3 regions of the Paenibacillus sp. FSL W8-0186 genome follow, and region 3 is predicted to be linked to each of the others. Evidence: predicted binding sites of a transcription regulator. Region 3 holds the regulator's gene; each other region holds the start of a gene.
The links. Region 3 encodes NrdR, which represses ribonucleotide reductase genes. Its sites were predicted from a motif close to AACACNATATATNGTGTT; they were not measured.
Positions count from the first base shown of each region.

Region 1: the regulator NrdR is predicted to act here: its motif matches at 1,457-1,474, upstream of MKX50_RS09570 (adenosylcobalamin-dependent ribonucleoside-diphosphate reductase).
Region 2: the regulator NrdR is predicted to act here: its motif matches at 955-972, upstream of nrdI (class Ib ribonucleoside-diphosphate reductase assembly flavoprotein NrdI).

Region 1 is NZ_CP150207.1:2,150,751-2,152,949, reverse strand. Features, by position in the region: gene MKX50_RS09570 (adenosylcobalamin-dependent ribonucleoside-diphosphate reductase) at 1-1,214, opposite strand, end outside; gene MKX50_RS09565 (SNF2-related protein) at 1,905-2,199, shown strand, end outside.
Region 2 is NZ_CP150207.1:3,181,744-3,183,942, reverse strand. Features, by position in the region: gene MKX50_RS14325 (iron ABC transporter permease) at 1-814, shown strand, start outside; gene nrdI (class Ib ribonucleoside-diphosphate reductase assembly flavoprotein NrdI) at 1,067-1,477, shown strand; gene nrdE (class 1b ribonucleoside-diphosphate reductase subunit alpha) at 1,425-2,199, shown strand, end outside.
Region 3 is NZ_CP150207.1:1,969,727-1,971,925, reverse strand. Features, by position in the region: gene MKX50_RS08640 (phosphate ABC transporter substrate-binding protein) at 1-202, opposite strand, end outside; gene MKX50_RS08635 (hypothetical protein) at 381-581, opposite strand; gene nrdR (transcriptional regulator NrdR) at 621-1,097, opposite strand; gene MKX50_RS08625 (alpha/beta-type small acid-soluble spore protein) at 1,251-1,472, shown strand; gene MKX50_RS08620 (lytic transglycosylase domain-containing protein) at 1,557-2,120, opposite strand; gene coaE (dephospho-CoA kinase) at 2,117-2,199, opposite strand, start outside.

The DNA of each region.
Region 1 (2,199 bases), 180 kb from region 3:
GGTGTTTTATTGATGACATTGTCCAGGAACCGCACCGAATAACGCGTGGTCAGCGCCAGATCGTCCCATGCGACGTCATGCTTGTCCTCATCATAGAATTTGGACAGATTTATCGCCGACAGATTGCACACTCCCCAAGCAGGCAGCCCTTGCTCCCCGCACGGATTCGTACAAATGATCGGATTGAAATACCAGCTGTTCGACATTTGATTGTAGTATTCCATAAATACGACGCCCGGCTCGGCCGATTTCCAGGCCGATTCAATGATCGTATGCCAGATCTCCCGCGCCTTCACCGTACGGAAGTGATTCACTCTCCGTCCGGCAGCTTTCCATTTGTCCAGGTCGCCGTCCCACACCTCATTGTAATCTTCATAAGTCGTATCCGGGAAGACAAGCTCCCAATCCAGATCTTCCTTCACAGCCTTCATGAAGTCATTGCTAACGCAAACCGACAGATTCGCGTTCGTCACTTGGCCCATCGTTTGCTTAACCGTAATGAAGTCCAGCAAATCCGGATGCCAGTCGTTAATCATTAGCATCAGCGCACCACGCCGGCTGCCGCCCTGCTCGATTAAACCTGTCGTATAACTGAACAGCCCGCCCCAGGATACAGCACCGCTGGATGAGCCATTTACGCCTTTGACGACAGCCCTTCTCGGACGCAGCGAACTCAGGTTGATTCCAACACCGCCCCCGCGCGCCATAATTTCGGTCATTTCGGACAGCGTCTCCATAATGCCGCCGCGGCTGTCCTTCGGCGATGGAATCACGTAACAGTTGAACAGCGTCAACTCATCGCTGGCACCGGCGCCAGCAGCAATACGTCCGCCCGGCACTAGTTTCCAATCGTCGAGCACGTAACGGAATTTCTCTTCCCATTGCTGCTGCAGCTCTGGCGTATCCTCCACCGAGGCCATGGCAGAAGCCAGGCGATCCCACATTTCTTCCGGTGTTTTCTCGATATTCAGCGTCAGCTTCTCAACATCGGACTGCACGAGCTCGCCGGACCGGGTCTTCACCGTAACCGTCCGCCCCTCTCGCGCTACGACCTCGCCTACTTCTTTCGTAGGGAACTTCGGATCATCCTTTGTCAGTACAAGGACCACGTCGCCGACCTTCGCGTGGCTCGGATCAGGATTTTTCCAGGCGTACCGATCCAAAAAGATTTTTTCACTAAGTCCCTCCAGACGTTGCTTCTGCTCTGTTTTCAAAGAAAACACCCTCCTCATAAATGATGATTCGCGCCCTAATTCTACATCACCGCAGACTAATTGTCGTTTCTTGTCGCAGTGTTTATCACCGCATCTTTCCTCTGCTGGACGCAAAAAAATGTCGGTAGCTGCGCAGATGCCACACCTGCACAAATACCGCCGATTCCTGTCTGTTCTCTAACCTTTTTCTTATTTATTCATTACCCTCATCCACATCACATAAACGATCTTTATATGTATAAATCACAATATGTAGTGGGCGAGTACCATTATACTATACAACATCTCGATATTACAGCTTGGCTTCCCTGAAAATTAAGGCAGATTAATGGCGTTTATCCCCCATGATCTCCTCTTTCCTTTGAATCCCTTTATATTTCGTTTCTTCCTTTGAAAAAGAACTGAAAACCATTCCATGCCAGACCTGCATCCTCCCGCCAGCTGCCATGGCTTTAGCGTTGCCTGTTTCCTGACATATCATCCTTATCTCAAATCAGACCTGACGCCACATTTATACCACTTCAGCCAGCCCGTTCTTTCAAAATCATAATTCCGCCGGAGCCAGATTGTGACATTTTCCGACAGAATGCCAAGATACACAACCACTCTCGAAGTTATGAATTTCTACTTATTCGTCCATACTACATCTACACGAAATTTAGAAGATGACAGAAAAGGGAGGTTTACATGATGAATCCGCACCCTCCAAATTCCCTGCATTCTTCCTTGCAGGCCGGTCCCCCCATCGAATTCAACCGCTCCTGGTACGAGGATTTGAACTGCCGCCTGGACAAAGGCGGGCCTTGGGACGACTGGAAGCTGTTTAACCTCGCCATGGAGGCAGAGAACGCCTCCCTCGTATCGAGCTTTGAAGAGATTCTCTGCCTCTCTCACATCCACGGAGTAAAGCCGCTCCCGCATCAGACAGAGACCGCCCGCAAGGTGCTGTTCGAAATGCGCGGCCGGGCGATCTTGGCCGATGAAG
Region 2 (2,199 bases), 1.2 Mb from region 3:
TTCCGTGCTCATCGGCGCTGGGCTGGCCGTCTCAGGCTGCATCCTGCAGGGGATATCCCGCAATCCGCTGGCGGATCCGGGCATCCTTGGCATCAACGCTGGCGCCGGGCTGATGGTGATGCTTTATGTTTCCTTTTTTCCAACGACATCGTTTCGTTCCATATTTCTGCTTCCGCTGCTTGCGCTTCTCGGTGCGGGGTTGACCGCTGCGCTCATCTACGCGCTGTCGTATAAGCGGAATGAAGGCGTGTCGCCGACAAGGCTCATTCTTACCGGGATTGGCGTAGCGGCTGGTATCAGCTCGGCGATGATCGTGCTGACGCTGAAGCTTGACCCGCAGAAGTATCAGTTTATGGCGACGTGGCTGGCGGGCAGCATTTGGGGCTCCAATTGGAAATTCGTGCTTGCACTGCTGCCATGGATCGTCGTGCTGCTTCCGTTGGCGTTCTACAAAGCCCGGGTGATGAACATTCTGAACCTGGGAGAGAACTCGGCGACAGGGCTTGGCATACCGGTGGAGAAGGAGCGGCTGCTGCTGTTAGCGGTAGCGGTTGGACTAGCTGGCTCGTCCGTTGCGGTTAGCGGCGGTATCGGCTTCGTCGGCCTGATCGCGCCCCATTTGGCGAGGCGGCTTGTCGGACCGAAGCATGAGCTGCTGCTGCCGGCATCGGCTATGACCGGTGCGCTGCTCGTCATCGTTGCCGATACGATCGGGCGCTGGCTGATGCAGCCTACGGAGATTCCAACAGGCATCGTTGTGGCCGTTATTGGGGCCCCGTATTTTCTCTATTTGCTGTCAAAAGTTAAAGGTTGAATCGCAGAAGCTGTGGCTTGCCCGGGAGAAACAAGCGGGAGGTCACAGCTTTTTTTATTGGAGAAATAGCCCTTGATTAATTTTGGGAAAACAGGTATATTACAAACACGCACTATATTTTGTATTAACGTCGGACTATGCACACCATATATAGTGTGGTGCTTGGAGGATTAGGAATTACTCCAATTTGAATGATGCTGCCGATGGCTCATCTCCTGCGGGTGGGCTATTTCTTTACGGGAGGGAAAAGCAATGCTTGTGGTTTATGATTCGAAGACGGGTAACGTCAAACGATTTGTCAGCAAGCTGGATGTAGAGCATGTCCAGATTCGAGACGGCTTGGTCGTTGATCGGCCATTTGTACTCATTACATATACGACAGGCTTCGGCCAGGTTCCTCAATCGACCCTGAAATTTCTTGAGGACAACGGAGAGCTGCTGCAGGGCGTTGCCGCAAGCGGCAATACGAACTGGGGCGTTCGCTACGGACTGGCCGGGGATCAGGTTGCACAGATGTACTCGGTCCCTTTATTGATGAAATTCGAGCTTAGCGGCACCAAGAAGGATGTCGAGAGATTTATACAGGAGGTTAAGCAAATTGACTACACTCATGCCAACTCAACCCGTTTCACAAACGCAAATTCCCAATTGGATACAGCTTAACAATGAAATCATGGTGCAAAAGAACGGGCAGTTCCAGTTCCATAAGGATCTGGAGGCAGCCCGCAGCTATTTCGTCGATTATGTGAATCAGAATACGGTGTTCTTCCACGACCTAAAGGAGAAAATCGACTATCTGATCGAGCATGACTACTACGAGGCGGAGCTGTTTGCAAAATACGAATTCGCCGATGTGAAGAAGCTGTACGAGGATCTCTATGCGCGCAAGTTCCGTTTCCCTTCCTTTATGAGCGCATTTAAATTTTATAATAACTATGCGATGAAAACGAATGACGGCTCAAAGTTCCTGGAACGTTATGAGGATCGCATCGCCGTAACGGCGCTGTTTCTCGGCGACGGCGACATCAAGAAAGCCGGGGAATATGCAGATGTCCTGATCTCCCAGGAGTATCAGCCAGCAACGCCAACGTTCCTGAATGCGGGCAAGAAGCGCCGCGGGGAACTGGTCAGCTGCTTCCTGCTGGAGGTCGATGACTCGATGAACGCGATCGGGTTTGCAATCAATTCCGCGCTCCAGCTTAGCAAAATCGGCGGCGGCGTCAGCCTGAATCTCAGCAAAATCCGCGCAGCCGGCGAGCAAATCAAAGGCCTGGACGGCAAAGCGAGCGGCGTGCTGCCCGTGATGAAGCTGTTCGAGGATGCGTTCTCTTACGCGAACCAGCTGGGCCAGCGGGACGGCAGCGGCGTCGTCTATCTCAATTTGT
Region 3 (2,199 bases):
CCACGAGAGGTTGAAGTGCAGAAGAGCCAACAGCAAGGATTGAACCGGACAGCTCGGATGCTGGCGTTTCATTTGCCGGAGTTTCGTTAGCAGCGCCTGGAGCTTCTGCTGAATTATTGGACTTTGCCGCGTTATTTGGTCCGCATGCGGCCAACGTGAAAGTCAGTACCAAAGTTAAAATTAACATCAAACTCTTTTTCATTGTTAAGGTTTCCCCCTCATTTGTTTGTATAGTCTGATTATAGAAACCGAATATCAAACCCATGTATGAGTTTTGTAAACTCTGTGTAAAAAATAATAATAAATACCCGCTTCTATCACTTAACGTGAATGAAACGGGTATTTATTATTCCAATTTTCTTAAATTTTTCTGTCGCTCTTCACAATTTGTTAGCATTTGGGGTGCCGCGAACAATTCTACGCACCGTCCACGCCCCTGCGGCTGTGCCGATAACGCCGCAGGCGCTCACGATCGCAACCAGATCATAAGAATGCCAATGAAGCAGAAAGCCTATCCCGCTGCCAAATGTCGTGCCGGCTAGAAACCCAAGCGCCATCCCGGCCTGGCTGTTCCATTTCATAAATCCAAGCCTCCAGCGTATTCAAAGTCTACCTGCGGATTACATCGAATCCGACGGGCCGCTGCTCTTCGAGAGCAGTCCCTTTAACTCCTTCATGAACATATTGATGTCCTTGAATTGGCGATAGACCGAAGCAAACCTTACGTATGCGACCTCATCTACAGGATACAATTGCTCCATAATAAGCTCTCCGATTTCCCGGCTCTCTACTTCCGCGTTAGCGGTATGACGCAGCGATCTTTCCGCTGCCGACACGATCGATTCCAGCTGTTCCACGGACACCGGCCGTTTCTCGCAAGCGCGAATCAAACCCCGGAGCAACTTCTCCCGATTAAATTCCTCTCGGCTGCCGTCCTTCTTGATAACGATCAGCGGCATTTCCTCCACCATCTCAAAGGTAGTGAACCGGCGGCTGCATTTCTCGCACTCCCGCCTGCGGCGGATGGAACGATTCTCGTTTGCCGGTCTGGAGTCCAGCACCTTTGTTCCGGAATAGTCACAATATGGACATTTCAACGTGCTTTTACCCCCTTTTTATTAGGAATTTTGATTTAACTAAGATCTCTGTTGTCGGATGCATCAACGAATGCCAATAAATAACTAAAATATTCGTAATGAAGTCGTCTATTTCAGCACATAATACTTTTACCACAAGGAGGTGAACATATCATGGCTCAAAATAATAATTCTTCGAACGACCTGGTGGTTAGACAAGCTTCCGGCGCTCTGGAGCAAATGAAATATGAAGTAGCTCAGGAGCTTGGCATCTCTTTCCCACAAGACGGATATGCTGGTAACCTGACTTCTTACGAAAACGGTTCGATTGGTGGTTTCATCACCAAACGTCTGGTAACAATTGCCGAGCAGCAGCTGGCAGGTCAATTCCAATAATTTGACCAACCAAGCTCAGGAAGCATTGGCGCAGGCCCCAGCCTGTCCAATGCTTCTCTATCATACGGGAATAGGCCCGGTAATTTACAAATGCTCATAAATGTCAGAGTATTGATCGTAGTAATGAGTAACTCTTTGTACATAATGCCTCGTTTCGCCAAAAGGGATATTTTTGACCGATTCGAGCTTTCCATCCCACCTGCCGCTGCGCAACCAATTCCGGACATTCGTCGGCCCTGCGTTATATGCAGCGATCATGGCGATCTCATTACCGTCGAATTGTTCGTGCAGCGATTTCAAATACCAGGTTCCGATCGCGATATTCGTATCGCTCTCTTCCTTCACCTTATCTAAAGACACGTCCGGCAGCTTCGACTGTTCGATAACCCATTTCGCGGTATCCGGCATGATCTGCATGATGCCAAGCGCGCCCTTCTTGGATTCGGACCCTGTCTTGTAATTGCTCTCCACCCGAATGATCGCTGCCACCATCAAAGGATCGAGATTGTATTTCTGAGCATGAACTTTTATTTCCTCTTTGAAATGAATCGGATAAAATAAGGCTAACCATTTGGAATTAAAAAATAAAATGACAGTAAAACCGAGAAACAACAAAAGCAGCACTCTTTTTTTACGCAGCCATTTCATAGCAAAACCTTGTTCCGCCAAAATTCCGCGATCTGCAACTCCGTCTTATCCATTCCGAGGCTGTTATCAATCAAAATAT